DNA from 4 places in the Kineococcus sp. AC630 genome. Region 2 is predicted to be linked to each of the others. Evidence: riboswitches for the same ligand, from Rfam matches in the RefSeq annotation. Region 2 holds a riboswitch; each other region holds the start of a gene.

Region 1 (5,248 bases), on a different contig from region 2:
GGCCTGCGGTTCCGTGGACCCCTGGATGGCGAGCGCCAGCTGGTCGACGAGGTCCTGCAACGCCTTCGGCGCACCGGCCTGGCTCGGCCAGGCCAGCGGGTCACCGTCGAGACCCTCGCGGATGACGTCGGTCGCGATGCCCGCGGCCGTGGCGTAGTCGGTGGAGTCCAGGACGGTCTTGCGCGCCGGGTCGATCCCGGAACCCGCGGTGGAGGCGAGCAGCAGGTTGTTCTCCTGGTTCGTCGCCCACTTCACGAAGGCGGCGGACTTGTCGATCTGCTGGGAGGCGCTCGAGACGCCCAGGCCGAACCCGGCGTCCAGCGCGGTGCGCGCCGTCGTGTTCTTCCCGCCCACGGGGAGCGTGACCACGCCCCACTTGTCGACGATCTTCGAGCCGGTCGGGTCCTGCGCCTTCAGCCCGAGGTCGGTCCAGGTGTCGAGCATCGCGCCCTGACCGGAGAGGAAGGCGGAGTTGGCCTGGTCGAAGCCGGTCTGCAGCGGCGTCGGCAGGGCCGCGGGGGAGACGTCGATGAGGTGCTGCAGCGCGGCCAGCCCCTCCGCCCCGTGGAACGCGGCCTTGCTGTCGGAGCCGACGAGCGTGCCGCCGTAGCCAGCGAGGCGGTTGATGAAGGAGCAACCCAGGATCATCGGGACCTGCTGACCCTCGACGATCGCGCCGTAGACGCTGCCGCCGGAGTCCTGGGTGATCTTCGCGGCGACCGCGTCGTAGTCGTCCCAGGTCTTCGGGGGTTCGACGCCGTACTTCTCGAAGACCTCGGTGTTGTAGTAGAGGACGTGGGTATCGCCGTCGAAGGGCAGGCCGTAGCGCTTGCCGTCGATCAGGGTGTACGGGTCGTAGATCGAGGGCAGGAAGTCGTCGGTCGCGATGTCGGTGTTCGCGCCGATCCAGTCCGTGAGGTCGACCAGGGCGCCGGCGTCGACGAGCTGGCCGAGGCCGAAGTAGAAGTAGTCGAAGACGTCGAACTCCCCGTCGCCGCCCTGCACGTCCAGGATCTGCTTGCTCGTGAGCTGGTCGTAGGGGATCGCCGTGACCTCGAGCTTCCCGCCGAACTCCGCCGCGAACTTCTTGCCGAGCAGGTCCGTGAAGGCCAGCACGTGCGGCTGGTTCACCATCAGCTTGATCGTCGCCCCCTTGAGGTCGACGGCCTTCCCGGCGCTCAGGCCCGAGGAGGTGCTCTCGTCACCGCAGGCGGCCAGCGTGCCGGTGCCGGCGAGCGCGCCGAGGCCGAGGGCTCCGGAGAGGACCCGCCGGCGGGACGCGAGGAGTCGGGAGGTGCTGGCGGGCAGGAGGGTGCGACGGGGCGCGGACATGGGTGTGCTCCGGGGGGTAGGCGGACGGTGACCGTCCGTCGGGGTGCGCGAGGGCGCGGGGGAGGAGGTCGAGCGAGGTGCTGCGGGGATGCGGCGGCGGTGCTCAGACCGCGCGCGGCGTCCCCCGGCGCATCGGGGCGCCCTGGCGACACGCCGTGGAGGCGGTGCGCGAGAAGTCGACGTGGAAGCGCCGGGTCAGGGTCGAGCGGGTACGGCTGATCACGCTGTTTCCTCCATCGCCCCTGGCGGGAGCACCTGCCGCTGCGCGGTGGTTGCTGTGGCGTCGTCGAGCCAGGTCTCTCGGCCACTCTGGATGGTGTTGATCGGAGACTAGCGGACCGCCGGCCCCCTTGGCGACGGTTGCCGCGGACGGCCCGGACCCGTTGTGGCGAGCTGTGCGACACTGACAGTGGTCGAGCGTTCCCTACACCGGGCGCCCGGCCCGCTGTCGAGACCGTCGCCCTGCGCGCGGGCTCCGGGGAGCGCCGCGGTCCAGTGGAAGGACCTCGCAGGCGCCCCGGGCCACACGCCGGACGTCGACCGCCGGCGGCACGGACGGAGCACGCGAAGAGCGCGAACCCGTCGGTGCACACAGAGGACTTCCGTCGGGTGCGGGACGACCCACCCGGCGATTCCGACCAGGACGCTCGCGCGGCCGTGGGTTCACCGGTGGAGCGGGCGCTGCGGGCGAGCGGAGCACCCGTGAGCACCACACCCGAAGAGAACGACGCAGCAGCAGCCGAGGGCGCGGCGACGACGCGGCCCCGCAGGCGCCGTGCCGCGAGTCGACCCGCCGGTCCGCCGGCCCACGTCGACGTGTCCGGCGACACCAGCGCCGCGGCCGGCCCCGTCACCCCCGCCGTGGTGGAACCGACGCCCGAGCCTGTCGTGGCGGCGGAGCCGGAGCCCGTCGTGGCGCCGGCGCCCGAGCCTGTCGTGGAGACCGAGGCGCCCCCGCGTCGTCGTGCGCGTCGGGCGACCCGCAAGGTCGCGACCCCGGCCGAGGTGGCCGCTGAACCCGTCGTGGAACCCGTGGCGGAGGTGACCCCCCAGGTCGAGGTCACCCCGGAACCCACCCCCGAGCCCGCCGTCGAACCGGCCGCCGTGGAGACCGATGCGGAGGCCCCCACCGAGGCCCCGGCCGCGGCTCCCGCGCGTCGTCGCCGCAGCCGCAAGACGGCCGCCGCGCCCGTGGCGCCGGCCGTCCCCGTCGAGGAGGAGCCCGTCGAGGCCGCTGCGCTCGCGCAGGACGTCCCGGTGGAGGAGGCCCCCGTCGAAGCCCCCGTCACCCCGGTGGCGGAGGACCCCGACCTCATGGACGACCCGGTCCTGCTGCGAGCCGCCGGGTTCGCCCAGGGACGACGTGCCCCCAGCGAGGGTGAGCGTGCCGCCGACGCGGCCGCCCGCGCCACCGCCCTCTTCTTCCAGGCCCCCGTCGACGAGGAGCCCGTGCGTCGCAGTCGACGCGCCTCCGCACCCGCCGGCCCGCCCCCCGTCAGCGACCAGGACGCCTTCGCCTTCGACGGCGAGGAGGATGGCGAGGCCGACGTCGAGGTGGACGACGTCCTCGACCGGACCGGTGACGAGAACGACCAGGTCGATGACCAGGGTGACGCGGGCGACGACGACCACGACGACGACGAGGACGGCGGAGCGCCGCGTCGGCGTCGCCGCCGAGGTGGCCGCGGTCGCCGCAGCCGCACCCCCGTCGACGGTGACGTCGAGGACGAGTCGGGCGAGACCGGCGCGGACGACGAGGACGTTCCCGAGACCGACTCCGAGGACCAAAGCGAGGACCCCGAGGACGAGACCGAGCAGGACGACGACGGCGAGGAGTCGAACGGCTCCTCGCGTCGCCGTCGCCGCCGTCGCCGTCGCAGCGGTTCCGCGGAGTCCGAGGACGTCTCGCCCGACGACCCGCCGAACACCGTCACCCGGGTCCGGGAGCCGCGTCGCCCCCGCGCCGCGGTCACGACCGGTGGCACCGGCGAGGACGAGATCACCGCGCTCAAGGGCTCGACGCGTCTCGAGGCCAAGAAGGTGCGCCGCCGCGAGGGCCGTGAGCAGGGCCGCAAGCGCACGATCCTCACCGAGGCCGAGTTCCTGGCCCGCCGCGAGTCCGTCGAACGCGTGATGGTCGTGCGTCAGCAGGACGACAAGACCCAGATCGGCGTCCTCGAGGACGGGATCCTCGTCGAGCACTACGGTGCGAAGTCAGCGCAGACCACGATGGTCGGCAACGTGTACCTGGGCCGCGTGCAGAACGTGCTGCCCAGCATGGAGGCCGCGTTCATCGACGTCGGCAAGGGCCGCAACGCCGTGCTGTACGCCGGTGAGGTCAACTGGGACGCCGCCGGGCTCGAGGGGCAGCCTCGCCGGATCGAGGCGGCGCTGAAGTCCGGCGACTCCGTCCTGGTCCAGGTCACCAAGGACCCGGTCGGGCACAAGGGTGCGCGACTCACCAGCCAGGTCTCGCTGCCCGGTCGCTACCTCGTCTACGTCCCCCGCGGGTCGATGACGGGCATCTCCCGCAAGCTGCCCGACACCGAGCGCGCGCGGTTGAAGAAGGTCCTCAAGCAGGTCGTCCCGGAGGGAGCCGGCGTCATCGTGCGCACGGCCGCCGAGGGTGTGGCCGAGGAGGAGCTGGCCGCGGACGTGCAGCGGTTGCAGGCCACCTGGGAGGCCATCGAGGCCAAGGCGTCCAGCAAGAACTCGCCGATCCTGCTGCACGGTGAGCCGGACCTCACCGTCCGTGTCGTGCGCGACGTCTTCAACGAGGACTTCACCCAACTCGTCGTGTCCGGTGACGAGGCGTGGGAGACGGTGCGCGACTACGTCGACGACGTGGCCCCCGACCTCGCTGACCGGCTCGTGCGCTGGGAGGGGAGCGAGGACGTCTTCGCCCACCACCGCATCGACGAGCAGCTGCAGAAGGCGCTGGGCCGCAAGGTCTGGCTGCCCTCGGGCGGTTCCCTGGTCATCGACCCGACGGAGGCCATGCACGTGGTCGACGTCAACACCGGGAAGTTCACCGGTGTGGGCGGGACCCTCGAGGAGACCGTCACCCGCAACAACCTCGAGGCCGCGGAGGAGATCGTCCGTCAGCTCCGGCTGCGCGACATCGGCGGGATCATCGTCATCGACTTCATCGACATGGTCCTCGAGTCCAACCGCGACCTCGTGCTGCGCCGCCTCATCGAGTGCCTGGGCCGGGACCGGACCAAGCACCAGGTGGCCGAGGTGACCTCGCTCGGGCTGGTCCAGATGACGCGCAAGCGCACCGGACAGGGCCTCGCGGCGGTCCTCGAGGAGCTCGACGCCGCCGCCGACGCGAACCCCGCCCCGCAGCCGACGCCCACGGGTTCCTCGAGCTCCTCCAACGGCTCCTCCGGCGCCTCCTCGAACGGTGGGGGCAACGGCGGTTCCGGTGGCAACGGGGGCAGCGCGAAGTCCCGCTCGCGCCGTGGTCGGGGCCGGGACAAGGGGGCCGAGGGGGAGACGGAGAACGGCCGTCCCGCCGGCGACGCCCCCTCGACCGAGGGGCCCTCCGCGAACGGCTCCTCCCCGCACGGGGAGTCCGAGCAGGACGCCCCCCGGGAGCCCGCCAAGGACTCCGCGGTCCTCGCCGCGATCGCGGCCGTGGCCGCGGCCGCCCGCCACAAGGAGCGAGAGGAGCGCGAGGGGTCCGCCTCGGGCGCCTCGTCCGCGGGCGACTGAACGATTCGGCCTGCCGTTCGCGGCCAGCCGTTTTGACCCATGGGACGGCGTTCCGTACGCTTGACCCTTGGTGCGCCATCGTGCGCGAGCCACAGACCGGTCCATCGGTCTGCTGGCCTTCCAGTTGTGACGAGAGAAACGGGTTCGTTGTGGTGTACGCCATCGTCCGCGCCGGCGGCCGGCAGGAGAAGGTCTCGGT
Region 2 (5,248 bases):
GCGGAGAGGCTCCCGAGGCCTTCGCGACGGCGACCACCGACGGGGGTACCGAGCGCAGCGAGTTCTCCACGATGCGGGCGAAGAACGCGGTGCCGGCCAGGACCATGGGCACGACGGCCGCCCGGATGCCGATGTTCGTACCCGTGACGAACCGGGTGAACGGCACGAGCGCCGCCATCAGCACGAGGAACGGCAGGGACCGCCCGGTGCTGACCACCCAGCCGAGGACGCGGTGGGCCGGGCGGTTCTCCAGCAACCCGTCCGGGGCGAGGTTGTGCAGCAGGACCCCCAGCGGGACCCCGAGCAGCACGACCAGGGCCATGACGATGCCGACCATCAGCAGCGTGTCGCCGAGGGCGGGCAGGACGAGCGCCGGGATCTCTGGCAGGGGCGTGTCCAGGTTCGAGGCCAGCGGGAGGGCGGCGGGGCTCACGGGACCAGCTCCAGGGTCGAGGGCACCTCGGCGGCGCGGGCGTGCAGCCCCCGTCGCTCGAGGGCGGCGATCAGCAGCGCGGGGTCCACCGAGTCCGGGACGCCGAGGGTGGCGTGCCCGACGGTCCGCCCCGTGACGGCACTCACGGAGGCGCCGAGCAGGGCGAGGTCGTGGCCGAGTTCGCGGGCCGTGCTGGTCAGCCAGTCCGCCGGCACGTCGTCGCCGCGGTAGTGCACCGTCCAGGTGACGAGCCGGGGATCGGTGGCGACCGCCCGTCGGGGCAGCAGCGCGGCCCCGACCGGCGACCCCGGGTCGCGCAGGACGTCCAGCAGGAGCGCCGACTCGACGATGCGGCCGTGCTCGAGTCGGGCCACGGAGTCCGCGACCTCGACGACCGTGTCCATCTCGTGGGTGATGAACAGGATGGACAGCCCGAGGTCGTCGCGCAGTTCGCGCAGCAGCGCCACGATCGAGGCCGTCGAGCGCGGGTCCAGCCCGGAGGTCGCCTCGTCGGAGAGCAGCACGCTCGGACGCAGAGCCAGGGCGCGGGCGATCCCGACGCGCTGGCGCTGCCCGCCGGAGAGCTCGTGCGGGTAGCGCCCGGCCAGGTCGGCCAGACCCACCCGTTCCAGCAGCTCGGCGACCCGGGCGCGCCGCTCGCGGGGGACGACCCCGAGGTAGCGCAACGGGAGTTCGACGTTCTGGGCGGCGGTGCGCCGGGTCTGCAGCCCGTCGGACTGGAAGATCGTGCCGATGCGGCGACGGGCTTCGCGCAGCCGTCCCTCCCCGAGGTGGGTGAGGTCCTGGCCGCCGACGAGCACGGAACCCGACGTGGGCCGGGTCAGCAGGGTCACGCACTGGGCGAGGGTGCTCTTGCCGGCCCCGCTCGGCCCGACGACGGCGGTGATGCTGCCGGCGGGGACGAGCAGGTCGAGGCGGTCCAGGACGGTGGTGCTCCCGTAGGTCTTGGTGAGCTGTCTCAGCTCGATCATGGCTCGATCACGTCGTCTCCAGGGCGGCGTGGGGCGCGCGAGGGCGCGGCGGGGGAGCGTCGGGCGGACCGGCGCAGGGGGGACCGCCGGACGGGGTGGCCCGGGGTGTTCAGCAGGGAGTGCGGACGCTCAGCGTCGACAGGTCTGGTGGGACACGTGCGTCTCCTTCAACGTCCTTACCCGCGACACCCGCGGGTCGGGTCATCACCCGGAGCACCCCACGACGGAAGGAGGGTTGCCGACCAGCGAGCCGGGGCTTCGCGCTGGCACTCATGACCTGATTCGACAGTGACAGCCGAACCGGGGTCCGTCAAGCGGTTCGGGAAGGTACCGGATATCCGCACCCGGCTTCGAAATCGTTCGTGCGCAACGGCTTGCGCCGGACCCCTCCGGTGCCGGGCCGACCCGAGTCGCTGCGGGGCCGCCGACGAGGCGTTACAGTTCGCAGGACCATCCAGAGCGGCCGAGAGATCTGGCTCGACGACGCCGCAGCAACCCGAGCCCGGGTGCTACCGCCAGGACCGATGGAGGAGCACCACCATGTCCGTGAACGAGCCCCTGAAGTTCGCCTACTGGGTCCCGAACGTGTCGGGCGGCCTGGTCGTCTCCACGATCGAGCAGCGCACCAGCCACGACCCGGCCTACAACGTCGCCGTCGCCCAGGCCGCCGAACGCGTCGGTTTCGAGTACGCCCTGACCCAGGTCCGCTACCTCGCCTCCTACGGGGCGGACGCGCAGCACGAGTCGACGTCGTTCTCCCTCGCCCTGCTGCTGGCGACGCAGAAGCTCAAGGTCATCGCCGCGGTGCACCCCTTCTTCTGGCACCCCGGGGTCCTCGCGAAGTTCGCCGCGACCACCCAGGAACTCACCGACAACCGCCTCGCGCTGAACGTCGTCTCCGGCTGGTTCAAGAACGAGGCGACCCAGCTCGGGGTCACCTGGCACGAGCACGACGACCGCTACCGCCAGTCGGAGGAGTTCATCGCCCTGCTGCGCGGGGTGTGGACCGAGGACGGTTACAGCCAGCAGGGTGAGTTCTTCAACGCCGAGGACATCACCTTCCGCCCGCAGCCCAAGGTGCAGCCGGAACTGTTCCAGGGCGGCAACTCGACGGCCGCGCAGGCGATGGCCGGCCGGGTCAGCGACTGGTACTTCATGAACGGCAAGTCGATCGCCGCCGCCGCCGCCGGGGTGCGCGAGGTCAGCGCCCTCGCCGCCGGCAACGGCCGCTTGGTGCGGTTCGGCCTCAACGGTTTCGCCGTCGTCCGCGACACCCGCGACGAGGCCGAGGCCGTCCTCGAGGAGATCATCGCCAAGGCCGACCGCACCAAGGTCGAAGGTTTCGGCGCCGCCGTCCAGGAGGCCGGGAACTCCACCAGGGACGGCAAGGGCATGTGGGCCGACAGCGAGTTCCGCGACCTCGTCCAGTACAACGACGGTTTCCGCACCGGCCTCGTCGGGACGCCCGACGAGGTCGCCCGCCGCATCCTGGCCTACCGCCTCGTCGGGGTGGACCTGCTGCTGCTCGGCTTCCTGCACGTCAAGGAGGAGGTCGAGGCGTTCGGTGAGCTCGTCATCCCGAAGGTGCGCGAACTCGAGGCCCGCCTCGTCGCGGGCGAGGACCTGGACCTCGGCGCGGAACTCGACGAGGCCGTCGTCGCGGCGACCACCCCGGTCCCCGCCTGACGCTGCGCCCCGGAACCGGGCGCCTCAGAGCTGCGCCACCAGGAAGGCCGCGACGCCGTCCTCGACCTCTGCGCGCAGGTCGGGCTCGTTGTGGATCTCGTGGCGGTAGCCGGTGTAGAGCCGGGTCGTGACCGTGTGACCGGTCTCGGCCAGCCAGTTCGCGGCCTGGTACGGCCCCTCGCCGTAGTTGCCGACGGGATCCTGGTCGCCGGCGATGACGTACACCGGCACGCCGGTCGGCACCCGCTGCGCCCACTCGCGGGAGTGGACGTCGATCCACAGCGACGTGAAGTCGTGCAGGGCCTGGACGGTCGGCGGCCTCGTGAAGTTGTTGAACGGGTCCGCCCCGTGGTCACGGACGACGTCGGGGTCCAGCGCGATCCAGTCGTTCGCCGAGCGGACCGTCGGGTAGCGCGCCGTGAAGCCCTCGAGCAGTTCGCCCACCAGTTCGGGCCGCACCTCCGCGGCGCGCCCGTCCGCGACGAGCCCGCCCAGTCGGCGGTGCAGCTCGACCGTGTTCTCGCGCAACCCCGAGGTGCCGCAGTACACGACGCCGCTCAGCAGGTGGCCGTGCTCCGCGGAGAAGTCGCGGGCGATCATCGAGCCCCAGCTGTGCCCGAACATGAAGAACGGCAGTCCGGGGAACCGCTCGACGACGATGTCGTGCAACGACTTCTCGTCCTCCGTCGTCGTGGCGTAGCCCCCGGGGCCGTAGTCGCCCCAGGTGTCGCTGAGTCGCGCGGTGAGTCCGTGGCCGACGTGGTCGTCGGCGGCCACGACGAACCCGTCGTCGAGCAGCCTCAGCACCAGGTGCAGGTAGCGGCGTGAGTGCTCCCCGAAGCCGTGGACGATCTGGACGATCCCCCGCGGGGACCGGACCGGCGTCCAGATCCAGCCGTGGACCGTGTCGCGTCCGTTGCGGGACTCGAAGCTCACCTCGTGCATCGCCATGGCGGGAGGCTACCCAGGCCGTCCGTGGCACCCTGGGGCCGTGCGGTGTCGACCGGGACTCCTCGCGACCACCGTCGCGGTGCTGGTGAGTGCGTGTTCCGCGCCATCCGCGCCATCCGCGCCCGCACCCGCGCCCACCGCGAGCGCCGAGGTCCGAGTGGCGGCCCCCTCGCCGACCACCCCTGCACCCGTCGTCGTGCTCGACCCCGGCCACAACGGCGGGAACGCCGCGAACCCCGCAGCGATCGACGCACTGGTGCCCGCGGGCGGCTTCGAGAAGCCCTGCAACACGACCGGGACCAGCACCGACGCCGGCTACCCCGAGCACGCCTACGCCTTCGACGTCGCCCTGCGCACCGCTGACCTGCTGCGGGCCCGGGGCGTCACCGTCGTGCTGACCCGCCACGACGACACCGGGGTCGGGCCCTGCGTCGACGCCCGTGCCGCCATCGCCACCGCTGCCGGTGCGGCGCTCACGGTCTCGATCCACGCCGACGGGGCCGCGGCGAGCGCCCGCGGGTTCCACGTCGTCGAACCCGCGCTCGCCCCCGACGGCGGCAACGCGGCCGTGCTGGCCGCCTCCGACGTCGCCGCGCGGGACCTGCTCGCGTCCTTCGGGACGGCCACCGGCCTGCCCCGGGCCGACTACCTCGGCGACCTCGTCGAACCGGGGCTGACCCGGCGTCCCGACCTCGCCGGGCTCAACCTCGCGCGGACGCCGTCGGTGCTGCTGGAGTCGGCCAACATGCGCAACGCCGAGGAGGCCGCCCTCGTCTCGGACCCGGACTTCCGGGCCACCGCCGCCCGGGGAATCGCCGACGGTGTCACGGCCTTCCTCGCGCGCGACGGGTCCTGAGACCGTTTACCGTTCGGGGGTGACCCTCGCACCGACCGCCGATCTGACCGAACTCGTGGTCCTGCTGACCGAGGACGGCACACCGTGCGGGACCGCGCTGAAGTCCCAGGTCCACCACACCTCGACGCCGTTGCACCTGGCCTTCTCGTGCTGGCTGCTCGACGACGCCGGCCGCACCCTGCTGACCCGGCGGGCGGCGACGAAGCGCACCTGGCCGGGGGTCTGGACCAATTCCTTCTGCGGCCACCCCGGTCCGGGGGAGGAGCCCGCGGACGCCGTGGTCCGCCGCTCCGTCCAGGAGCTCGGGATCGAGGTGGAGGGCGTGACGTC
Region 3 (5,248 bases), on a different contig from region 2:
GCCACGCCCCGGGAGCACCCACGCTGGTGCTGCCGGGGCGCGGCTACGACGCCGACCAGCCCGTCCTGCGGGTGGTCCGCGACGAACTGCTCGCCGCCGGGCACCGGGTGCTGACCCTCTCCTGGGACGGTCCCGCCCCCACCGCCGCGGACACCCCCGACCTGGTGCGGGCCCTGCTGCACGACCTCCGCCCGAACTTCGTCGTCGCGAAGTCGCTGACCACGCTGGCCCTGCCCGTGGCCGCGGACCTCGCGCTCGCGGGCATCTGGCTGACGCCGTTGCTCGACGAACCGGCGGTGGGGCTCGCCGCCGCCCGCTCGCACGCGAACACCCTGCTCGTCGGCGGGACGGCCGACCCGTCGTGGAACCGGACCCTGGCCCACGAGAGCGACCGCGAGGTCCTCGAGTTCGTCGGCGCCGACCACTCCCTGGAGTTCCCGGGGGATCCCACGGCGACCGCCGACGCCCTGGACCGCTTGCGCGCCGGGGTGCGCGAGTTCCTGGGCTAGAACTCGAAGAGGTTGCCCCGCAACCCGCCGCCGCCGTACCCGCTGCGCAGGATCCCCCGCCGGCGCAGCACCGGGACGAGGTCGTCCAGGAACCGGTGCAACGTCACCGGGTGCAGGTCCCCGGAGAGCAGGAACCCGTCGTTGTCGGCGTCCGCACCGAACTCCTCGACGAGGTCGGCGAACTCCTCCGCCGTCCCGACCAGTCCGCTGCGATCGCCGAGACGCCCCTTGCGGGCCTTGCGGGCCAGCAGTTCCCGCAGCGGGGCGTCCGGGGTGTCCCCGCGCAACGCGGTGAGGGTGCCGAGCGAGACGTGGTCGCCGAACACCGCGGGATCGATCGGCGCGTCCAGCGGGAGTGCCGTGAGGTCGGTCTCGAGGTCGCTGGACCAGGCGAGCGCCACCTCGTGCAGGACGGCGTCGGAGGCGTGCCGGGAGGCGGCGACGACCCGGTCGGCCTCCTCCCGGCTGGCGAGGAGTTCCGGTTTGACGACGAACAGCACGCGGACGTCCGCGGGTTTGCGACCGGCGAGCGCGGCCGCCGCCAGCACCTTCGTCCGGTAGGCCCGCACCTCCTCGACCTGCAGCGGCGCCAGCGCCAGCTGCACGTCGGAACGCGACCCGGCGAAACCCAGGCCGCGCGCGGAACCCCCGGGCGAGACGACCACCGGGTCCCCGCCGTCGAAGGGCAGCGCGTTGAGCGGTCCGTCGAGGCGGAAGTGCTCACCCCGGTGCTGGAAGGCGTCGATCTTCGCCCCGTCGGCGAAGTGCCCGGTCTCGGCGTCCGCGACGAGGGCGTCCGCGTCCCAGCTGTGCCACAACCGGCGGACGACGTCGATCCACTCCTCGGCGCGGTCGTAGGCGACGTCGTGCGCGACGGGTTCGAGCCCGACGTGGCGGGCGCTGCCGACGTCGGTGACCAGGTTGATCCCGAACCGGTCGCCGGAGAGGTGCTGCAGCGTTGCGGCCTGCCGGGCGGCGAGGTAGGGCGGGGTGATCCCCGCGTTGATCGTGGGGACGACGCCGAGGTGCCGGGTCGCCGCGAACAGGTACGGGGCGAGCAGCAGCGGGTCGTGCTTGGGCCCGCCGTAGGCGGCGCGGACCCGCAGGTCGAGGGTGTCGGGGTTGCCGAGCGAGATCGCGTCCTCGATGACCACGAGGTCGAAACCCGCGCGTTCGAGGTCACGGACCGCGTGGGCGTAGAGGTCGGGACGCGTCCAGTCGTCGTTCCACGCCTGGTAGTCCCGGCCCCAGCCCTGCGGGCCGAAACCCCGGGAGAAGAAGTACCCTAAGTGCTGCAGGCGCGTCACCTCAGACCGCCACGGGGAGCTCGGCCGGAACCGCGGTGGGGACCGTGGCGGCGAGGGCGAGCTCCAGGTCGGCGAGCAGGTCCTCGGGTTCCTCCAGCCCGATCGAGAGCCGCACCAGTCCCGGCCAGATCCCGGCGGCGAGGCGTTCGGCCTCGGTGCGGTGGGCGTGCGTCGTGCTCCCCGGGTGGATGACCAGCGAGCGGACGTCGCCGACGTGGGTCATCCGGGTGAACAGCTCGACGGCGTCGACGAAGCGTTGCGCCGCAGCCCGTCCACCCTCGAGGGTGAAGGAGAACACCGCGCCGCTGCCCCGCGGCAGCAACCGCTGCGCGACCGCGGAGGTCCCGTGGCCGGGGAGTCCCGCGTGGTCGACGCTCACGACCTCCGGACGCGCCGCCAACCAGCGGGCGAGTTCCAGGGCCGTCGACGTCTGCCGCGCCACCCGCAACGACAGGGTCTCCAGGCCCTGCTGGACCAGGAACGCGTTGAACGGGGAGATCGTCGGCCCGAACCGCGAGGCGACGACGGCCCGGGTGTGCTCGACGTAGGCCCGTCGCGACCCGTGCGCCTCGACCCAGCTGACCCCGCCGAGGACGTTCGCCGGAGCGGTCAGGTGGTCGAACCCGCTCCAGTCGAACGAACCGCCCGTGACGATCGCGCCGCCCAGGGCCGCCCCGTGCCCGGCGAGGAACTTGCTCGCGGAGTGCACGACGACGTCGGCACCGTGGTCGAGGGGGCGCAGCAGGTAGGGCGTGGCGAAGGTGTTGTCGACGACGAGCGGGATGCCGTGCCGGTGGGCCACGGCGGCGACGGCGGGCACGTCGAGGACGACGTTCTTCGGGTTCGCGATCGACTCGGCGAAGAACACCCGGGTCTCGGGGCGCACCGCCGCCTCCCAGGCCGCAGGATCGGTGCTGTCGGCGACGAAGTCGACGGTGATCCCGAGCCGGCCGAAGTTGTCGACGAGCAGGCCGCGGGATCCCTCGTAGAGGTCCCCCGCGGCGACGACGTGGTCGCCGGCGCCGAGGACGCCGAGCAGGGCCACCGTGATCGCGGCCTGGCCGGTGCCGACGACGATCGCGTCGCTGCCGTGCTCGAGGACGGCGAGGCGCTGCTCGAGCGCCGTCGTCGTGGGGTTGGCCATCCGGGTGTAGACGTAGCCGTCGTCCTCACCGGCGAAGCGGGCACGCGCCTGCTCGAAGTCGTCGAAGACGAAACCGGCGGTCAGGTGGACGGGGGTGACGCGGGAACCGGTCGCGGGGTCGGGCGAGGAACCGGCGTGGACCTGCTGGGTGGCGAAACCGTGCGGGAACGGGACGTGCGACATCGACGGGACCTTCCGGGAGCGTGAACGGGGGACCTGGCGGGCGTTCAGGCCCGACAGGTCATCCCGGCGCTGCGCAGGAGGTCGATGACGAGACGGCGCGTCAGGCGGTGTTCAGGCACGGAGCTTCTCCCATCGGTCCTGGCGGAAGCACCTACCCGAAGGCGGTTGCTGCGGCGTCGACGAGCCAGGTCTCTCGGCCGCTCTGGATGGCTCCTCCAGTGAACGGTGACCGCGGGCCCCGTGTCAAGCGCTTCACCCGGTCGCAGCGGAGGTAGCGTGCCCGCTCGTGATCCTCACCGCGATGCTCTTCTACCCCGGGGGCGAGCACCTCACGAGCTGGCGGCTCCCGGGCGGGCGCCCGGACGACTACCTCACCCACGGCTACTACGAGGACTTCGCCCGCACCGCGGAGCGCGGCGGGTTCACGGCGTTGTTCTACGCCGACGAGCTCTACGTGTGGGACCGCTTCCCCTCCGGGGTCGAGCACGTCGCCAACGTCCGCCCGGAACCCTTCGGGCTCCTGGGCGCGCTCACCCGCAGCACGGAACGCATCGGGCTGGTCGCCACCGTCTCCACGACGTGGAACCAGCCCTTCCACACCGCCCGTCAGGTCGGTTCGCTGGACTTCCTGAGCTCCGGGCGGGCCGGGTGGAACCTGGTGACCTCGGCCAGCGACGAGGAGGCGCGCAACTTCGGTCTCGACGTGAACCTGGACCACGCCGCGCGCTACCGCCGGGCGGGCGAGTACGTCGACGTCGTGCAGGGCCTGTGGGACAGCTGGGACGACGACGCGATCCGGCCCGACGTCCCCTCGGGCCGCTACGCCGACCCGGCGGGGATGCACGTCCTCGACCACGAGGGTGAGTTCTTCCGCGTCCGCGGTCCGCTGAACCTGCCCCGCCCGCCGCAGGGCCACCCGGTGCTGTTCCAGGCCGGTTCCTCCGAGGACGGCCGCCGGTTGGCCGGGAAGCACGCCGAGGCGGTCTTCGTCCCCGGCAGCGCCCCGCTGGAGGGTGCTCGGAAGCTCGCCGACGACTACAAGCGCCGCGCCGCGGACAACGGCCGCGACCCCGCCCACCTCAAGGTCCTCCCCGCCCTCTCCCCCGTCCTCGGCGAGACGCCGGAACGCGCTCTCGAACGGGTGGACGAGATCGAGGCGCTGACCCCGGACCGCCTCAGCCTCGACTGGCTCTCCCACCACCTCGGGGTCGACCTCTCGGGCCACCCCCTCGACGAACGGTTCGAGTTCGACTTCAGCGGCGGGTCGAACCAGGTGCAGACGGTGTTCGAGGGGGTCCGCAAGCTCATGGAGCGGCAGTCGGACCCGGAGCGGTTCACGCTGCGCGACCTGTACCGGACGATGCTCCGCCGCCGGTTCCTGCCCGGGACGCCCGAGCAGGTCGCGGACTGGATGGTGGAACGCTTCGAGAACGGCGCCGCCGACGGTTTCACCCTCGCGTTCTCCTCCGTCCCCGCGGGGCTCGAGGAGTTCGTCGGGCAGGTGGTGCCGCTGCTCGTGCGACGTGGTGCGCTGCCGCCGGAACTGCCCGCGGCGACCCTGCGCGAGAACATGGGGCTGCCCGTCCCGCCGAGTCGCTACGCCTGAGAGGCCTGCCATGGCCGACGCCGTCCACGAACACCCGCTCGCCGTCCTGCTCGGGATCGAGGGGCTCGCCCTGCAGCGGGCCACCACGGGTCACGGCCGGTACGGCCGGGAGTTCGTCGAACGCCGCCTCGCCGAGGTGCGCCGGCTGCTCGACGACCCCCGGTTGCGCGACGGTCTCGACGTGGCCCGGGTGCCTCCGGGCGAGGGGTACGCCGAGTGGTCGCGGCGCTACGACGTCCCCAACACCGCCTTCGGCGACGCCGACGTGGTGCTGCCCTGGCTCGACGACCTCGCTCCGGGGGACGCCCTCGACCTGGCCTGCGGGACGGGGCGCTGGTCCGCCGAGCTGGCGGCCCGCGGACACCGGGTCACCGGCGTGGACGGTTCCCCGGAGATGCTCGCGCTGGCCGGGGTCGCGGGGGTCGAGTTCCTCCCGGGCGACCTGCACGCGGTCCCGGTGGGCGACGCCTCGTCCGACGTGGTGGTCTGCGCCCTGGCC
Region 4 (5,248 bases), on a different contig from region 2:
CACCCGCCGCCGGTGCGACCTTGCGCACCACCCTCGGCCGTCCCCGGCCGGTCAACCAGTTCGCGACGGCCTGAGGAGTCCCGTGACCGACCTGCGCTACCCCAACGCCGTCGTCCACTTCGGTGTCTTCTTCCAGGGCGTCAACCACAGCACCATCTGGTCGGACCCCCGCAGCGGATCCCAGATGCACCACTCGACCTTCACGCAGTTGATCCGGACCGCCGAACGCGGACTGTTCGACGCGTTCTTCCTCGGCGAGGGTCTCCGCCTGCGCGAACAGCGGGGCAGGATCCACGACCTCGACGTCGTCGGGCGACCCGACGCGTTGACCGAACTCGCCACGCTGGCGGGTCTGACCGACCGCATCGGTCTGGTCGCCACCCAGAACACCACCTACAACGACCCCGCCGACCTGGCCCGCCGCCTCGCGTCCCTGGACGTCCTCTCCGGTGGTCGCGCCGCGTGGAACGTCGTCACGACGGACAACGCCTGGACCGGGGCGAACTTCCGCCGGGGCGGCTACCTCGACCACGCCGACCGCTACGAGCGGGCCGAACGCTTCGTGAACCTGGCCCGACGGGTCTGGGACAGCTGGGACGGGTCGGAGTTCGCCCCCGTGGACTCCGACGACCGCTTCTTCGACGTCGAGATCGCCCCCACCGTCCCCCGCAGCCCGCAGGGTCATCCCGTGATCTTCCAGGCGGGCGACTCACCCACCGGCCGCGACTTCGCCGCCCGCTCGGCCGACGTGATCTTCTCCGCGCACGGGAGCGACCGCCACGACGCGCTGGCGTTCGCCGACGACGTCCGCCGCCGCGTCGTGGCGGCGGGTCGCCCCGAGGACGACGTCCTCACCTTCCCGGGGACCCAGATCGTCGTCGCCGACACCGAGGGCGAGGTGGAGGAGAAGGCCCGTTGGGTCCTGGAGCAGCAGGTGACCCCCGCGACCGCGCTCTCGCTGGTGGGTCAGGTGTGGGGCGAGGACCTGTCGGGCCACGACCCCGACGGCCCGTTGCCCGCGCACGACCCCGTCATCGCGGACATCGACGGGACCCGGGGCGCCGCGCGACAGGGTCACGACCCCCGGGCGATCGCCCAGGAGTGGCGCCGGGTGGCGGAGGAGAACAAGTTCTCGCTGCGCGAACTCGTGCTGCACACCTCGACCCGGCGCGGTTTCGCCGGTACGGCCTCGCAGTTGGCCGACGAGCTGACCCTCTGGGTGCGCAGCGGCGCCAGCAGCGGGTTCAACATCACGCCGTTCCTCGTCCCCAGCGGCCTGGACGACGTCGTGGACCAGCTCGTCCCGGCCCTGCAGGAACGGGGCGCCTACCCGACCGCGTACGTCGGGACCACGCTGCGCGAGCACCTGGGTCTGCGACCTCCGCTCACGCGTCGCCGCTGAGGAGCCCGCCGAGGTAGCGGGCGATGGCGCCGGGACCCGACACGGGGGCGACGGCCTCGACCGCGGGGTTGTAGTTCGTGTTGGTGTTGATGTCGTAGGTGACCGTCCGCCCGTCCGCCGTCTCGAGGAACTCGATGCCGGCGATCTCGATGCCGGCCGTCCGCAGCAGTTCCTCGTAGCGGCGGACGAGCGGGTGGTCTCCGGTGATCTCCGTCCGCAGCGCGAACGGGACCACGCCCGGCACCTCGCACGCGTCGGCGGGGCACAGTTCGAAGCTGCCCGCGGAGGTGTCCACGCGCACCGCGTAGACGAAGCGCCCGCCCACGAACTCGGCCCGGGTGACGAACGGTTCGGCCGAGCGGAGGAACTCCTGGAGCAGGGTGATCCCGTCGACCGGTTCCTCGAACTCCGGCGAGGCGACGTGGGCGTCGAAGTCCTCGTGGGAGTCGAAGCGCCGGACGCCGAGGCCCTTGCCGCCCTGGTTGTGCTTGGTGATGAACGGCACCTGCAGTTCCCGGGAGCGTGCCGCCAGGTCCCCTCGGCCGAAGACGGCCACGGTCCGGGGTACGTCGAACCCGTTGCGGCGCAACAGCGCGTGCTGGGCGACCTTGCTCACCTCGAGCTCGACGACGTGGGTCCCCCCGACGACCCGGCGGCCCCAGCCCTCGAGCCAGGCGAAGAGGGCCCGGGTGAACTCCTTGGTCTGCCCGTGACCGCGGGTGTGCGCGGACGCACTGAGCCGCGACCAGTAGACGCCCGGGGCCGGTTCGGCGTCGAGGTCCAGGGACCCGTCGGTCAGCAGGACCTCCTCGAAGGGGACGCCCTCGGCGCGCAGGGCGGCCTCGAAGGGCGGGAACCACTCGGGGTTCTCGTGCACCACGTGGACGCGCGGCTCGGTCGGGATGGTCATGCGTTTCCTCCTGGGTTCGTGACGGAGTTTGGCAACCGGTCTCCTCGTACGATAGTTTCACACCGTCCATCCAGAGCGACCGAGAGACCTGGCTCGTCGACGTCGCAGCAACCCCCTGAACCTTCAGACGCGGGTGCTTCCGCCAGGACCGATGGGAGTTCGCGCCGTGAAGGTACCCGAGAAGCGCTTCACACGTCGTCGCCACGTCGACCTCGGTCGACTGCAGTCCGCGGTGTGCGCGGGATCCTGATCCCCCGTCCGCTGCGGTGATCCCGCGGACGGAACCCGGCGTCGTCGTCGACGTGACCATCGGAGTTCCCCCGTGCCCTTCCCCACCCCCACCCGCGTCCGCAGCCTGTGCGTCGTCGGCGCGGGTCCTCGCACCCTCGTCCTGCTGCAACGCCTCGGTGCGCACGCCGGCCCCGAGGACCTCGACGTGCACGTCGTCGATCCCTTCGACTCCGGCGCCGGTCGCACCTGGCGGGAGGCCCAGGACCCCCTGCTGTGGATGAACTCCCGGGCCGCCGACATCACGGTGCTCCCGGACGACTCCGTCACCGGGCTGACCGGACCCGTCACCCGGGGGCCGTCGCTGGCGGACTGGATCCGGGAGAACCGGGCCGGACTGGTCCACGACGCCGCGGCCGCCGGTGAGGACCTGCTGCGCGAGGAGGTCCTGCGCAGCGGGCCGGGTTCCTTCGTCTCCCGCCGGCTCGCGAGCCGCTACCTCGGTGCGGCGTGGCGACGCACGCTCGACGGCCTGCCCCCGAACCTGCGGGTCCACCGCCACGCGCGCACGGTCCTCGACGTCCTCGACGGGGACGACGCGGACGACGGACGTCAGCGGGTGCAGCTCGCCGGCCCCGGGGAACCGCTGACCGTCGACGTCGTGCTGCTCGTCCAGGGACACCTGGACGTCCGCCCGGGTCCCCGCGAGCGGAAGCTGGAGACGTTCGCCCGCAGCCACGGTCTCGCCTACGTCCGTCCCGGCTACACGACCGACCAGGACCTGGACGTGCTGCGCCCGGGCGCCGACGTCGTCGTCGTGGGGATGGGTCTCGCCTTCGTCGACCTGGTGGTGCTGCTCACCGAGGGCCGCGGGGGCCGGTTCGAGGAACTCCCCGACGGCCACCTCCGGTACCACCCCAGCGGAGCGGAACCGCGCCTCTTCGCCGGTTCGCGTCGGGGGGTTCCCTACCGCTCGAAGATCGGGTACCCGGCGCCGACGGGCCTGGGTCTGCCCCACCACTACAGCGCGAGGGTCGTCGAGGAGCGGTTCGGGAGCGCGGAACTCGATCTGCGCTCGGACCTCTGGCCGTTGATCGTCAAGGAGATGGCCGGGGCGCACTACCGGGAACTGTTCCGCACCCACCGGGAACGGACCGTCCTGGCGCCCGCCGAGTTCGACGCCCGGTTCGCCGGGTCGCCCTGGGGCAGCGCGGAACTGGACCACCTGGTGGAACGCGCCGTGCCCGACCCGCGCGACCGGTTCGACGTGACCGCACTGGACCGGCCGCTCGAGGGCTGGTGGGGGACGTCGGGGGACGAGGTCCACGAACGCGTCCTGCGCCACCTCGAGGACGACCGGGAACGACGGGCCGACCCGGTGCACTCCCCGGACGCGGCCGTCCTGGCCGCGCTGCTGTCCGCGTACGTGGTGACCCTCGGCCTCCACTCCGCGGGCCGGTTGAACGCACGATCCACGGCGCTCGACCTCGACGGCTGGTGGCACGGGTTCTTCAGCTACGTGGCCAGCGGTCCCCCACCGGAGCGGTTGCGGCAGATGTCGGCCCTGGCCCGCGCGGGGGTCCTGAGGTTCCTCGGGGCCGACGTGCACGTCGAGCCGGACCCGGAGGCCGGCGTGTTCGTCGCCTCCTCGGCCAGTGGTCCGCACCAGGTGCGGGCACGGGGTCTCGTCGAGGCCCGGTTGCCGGTACCGGACCTGGAGCGGACCTCCGACGTCCTGCTCACCCGGTTGCGCGAGCGCGGTGAGGTCCGGGCCCACGAACTGGTGGACGGCGAGGTGCGGTGGTCCAACGGGCGCCTCGTCGTCGACGGAGGCGGGCGCCTGGTGCAGGCGGACGGCTCCGTCCACCCCCGCCGTTTCGCGACCGGCGCCTGGGTGGCCGGTGAGGCGGCGGCCGCTGCCTTCGCCCGACCACGATCGAACGCCGAACTCTTCCGACGCAGCGACCGCCTGGCCGCGGAACTGCTCCGTGCTGCGGGTTCCGTCCCGACCGCACGACGACCTGTCGAGATCCGCAGCGAACTCCCTGGAGAACGAGGACGATGAGCGAGACCACCCGACCGACCCGGGCACCGGCGCCCGTGCTGACCGTTCCGCCCGCGGTCAGGGTCCTGCCCGCCCGTCACCCCTGGCGCTGGGTCGCCACCGCCGTCGTGGCGGTGCTCGCCGCGATGGCGGTCCACGCGCTGGTCGCGAACCCCGTCTGGGAGTGGCCCACGGTGGGTCGGTTCCTCTTCTCCGCCACGATCCTGCGATCGCTGTGGTTCACGGTGGAGCTGACGCTCGTGGGGACGGCGATCGGCCTGGTCCTGGGGACCGTGCTGGCCCTCATGCGCATGTCCGACAACCCGCTGCTCACCGGGGTCAGCTTCACCTACATCAGCGTCTTCCGCTCGGTGCCGCTGATCCTGCAACTGCTCTTCTGGTACAACCTCGCGATCCTCTACGAGCGGATCGGCGTCGGGATTCCGTTCGGCCCGCAGTTCTGGTCGATCGGGACCCAGGACCTCATCGGCCCGGTGACCGCCGCCTGCCTCGGGCTCGGGTTGCACCAGGCCGCGTACTTCGCCGAGATCGTCCGGTCCGGGTTCCTCGCGATCGACCCCGGTCAGCGGGAGGCCGCGGCCGCGCTGGGGATCCCCCGGGGGCGGCAGTTCTGGCGGATCCAGTTGCCGCAGGCGTTGCGCAT

Evidence for each region. A riboswitch is a leader RNA that binds a small molecule or an ion and turns the genes downstream of it on or off. The one in region 2 is predicted to bind S-adenosylmethionine.
Region 1: linked by a shared signal. The riboswitch ahead of AC0I8G_RS11410 (ABC transporter substrate-binding protein) and the one ahead of sfnG (dimethylsulfone monooxygenase SfnG) in region 2 are both predicted to bind S-adenosylmethionine.
Region 3: linked by a shared signal. The riboswitch ahead of AC0I8G_RS20385 (O-acetylhomoserine aminocarboxypropyltransferase/cysteine synthase family protein) and the one ahead of sfnG (dimethylsulfone monooxygenase SfnG) in region 2 are both predicted to bind S-adenosylmethionine.
Region 4: linked by a shared signal. The riboswitch ahead of AC0I8G_RS01230 (FAD/NAD(P)-binding protein) and the one ahead of sfnG (dimethylsulfone monooxygenase SfnG) in region 2 are both predicted to bind S-adenosylmethionine.

What each region holds. Positions count from the first base shown of each region.
Region 1 is NZ_CEEDMJ010000009.1:93,900-99,147, reverse strand. It holds gene AC0I8G_RS11410 (ABC transporter substrate-binding protein) at 1-1,332, opposite strand, end outside; SAM riboswitch class I at 1,563-1,652, opposite strand; gene AC0I8G_RS11405 (Rne/Rng family ribonuclease) at 2,035-5,049, shown strand; gene rplU (50S ribosomal protein L21) at 5,199-5,248, shown strand, end outside.
Region 2 is NZ_CEEDMJ010000002.1:190,852-196,099, forward strand. It holds gene AC0I8G_RS02860 (methionine ABC transporter permease) at 1-433, opposite strand, end outside; gene AC0I8G_RS02865 (methionine ABC transporter ATP-binding protein) at 430-1,425, opposite strand; SAM riboswitch class IV at 1,593-1,703, opposite strand; SAM riboswitch class I at 1,873-1,956, shown strand; gene sfnG (dimethylsulfone monooxygenase SfnG) at 1,966-3,111, shown strand; gene AC0I8G_RS02875 (alpha/beta fold hydrolase) at 3,136-4,062, opposite strand; gene AC0I8G_RS02880 (N-acetylmuramoyl-L-alanine amidase) at 4,220-4,918, shown strand; gene idi (isopentenyl-diphosphate Delta-isomerase) at 4,938-5,248, shown strand, end outside.
Region 3 is NZ_CEEDMJ010000021.1:59,716-64,963, forward strand. It holds gene AC0I8G_RS20375 (alpha/beta hydrolase) at 1-509, shown strand, start outside; gene AC0I8G_RS20380 (LLM class flavin-dependent oxidoreductase) at 506-1,816, opposite strand; gene AC0I8G_RS20385 (O-acetylhomoserine aminocarboxypropyltransferase/cysteine synthase family protein) at 1,818-3,143, opposite strand; SAM riboswitch class I at 3,270-3,356, opposite strand; gene AC0I8G_RS20390 (NtaA/DmoA family FMN-dependent monooxygenase) at 3,430-4,749, shown strand; gene AC0I8G_RS20395 (class I SAM-dependent methyltransferase) at 4,760-5,248, shown strand, end outside.
Region 4 is NZ_CEEDMJ010000001.1:257,447-262,694, forward strand. It holds gene AC0I8G_RS01215 (LLM class flavin-dependent oxidoreductase) at 1-74, shown strand, start outside; gene AC0I8G_RS01220 (NtaA/DmoA family FMN-dependent monooxygenase) at 83-1,402, shown strand; gene AC0I8G_RS01225 (ATP-grasp domain-containing protein) at 1,386-2,312, opposite strand; SAM riboswitch class I at 2,376-2,470, shown strand; gene AC0I8G_RS01230 (FAD/NAD(P)-binding protein) at 2,635-4,605, shown strand; gene AC0I8G_RS01235 (amino acid ABC transporter permease) at 4,602-5,248, shown strand, end outside.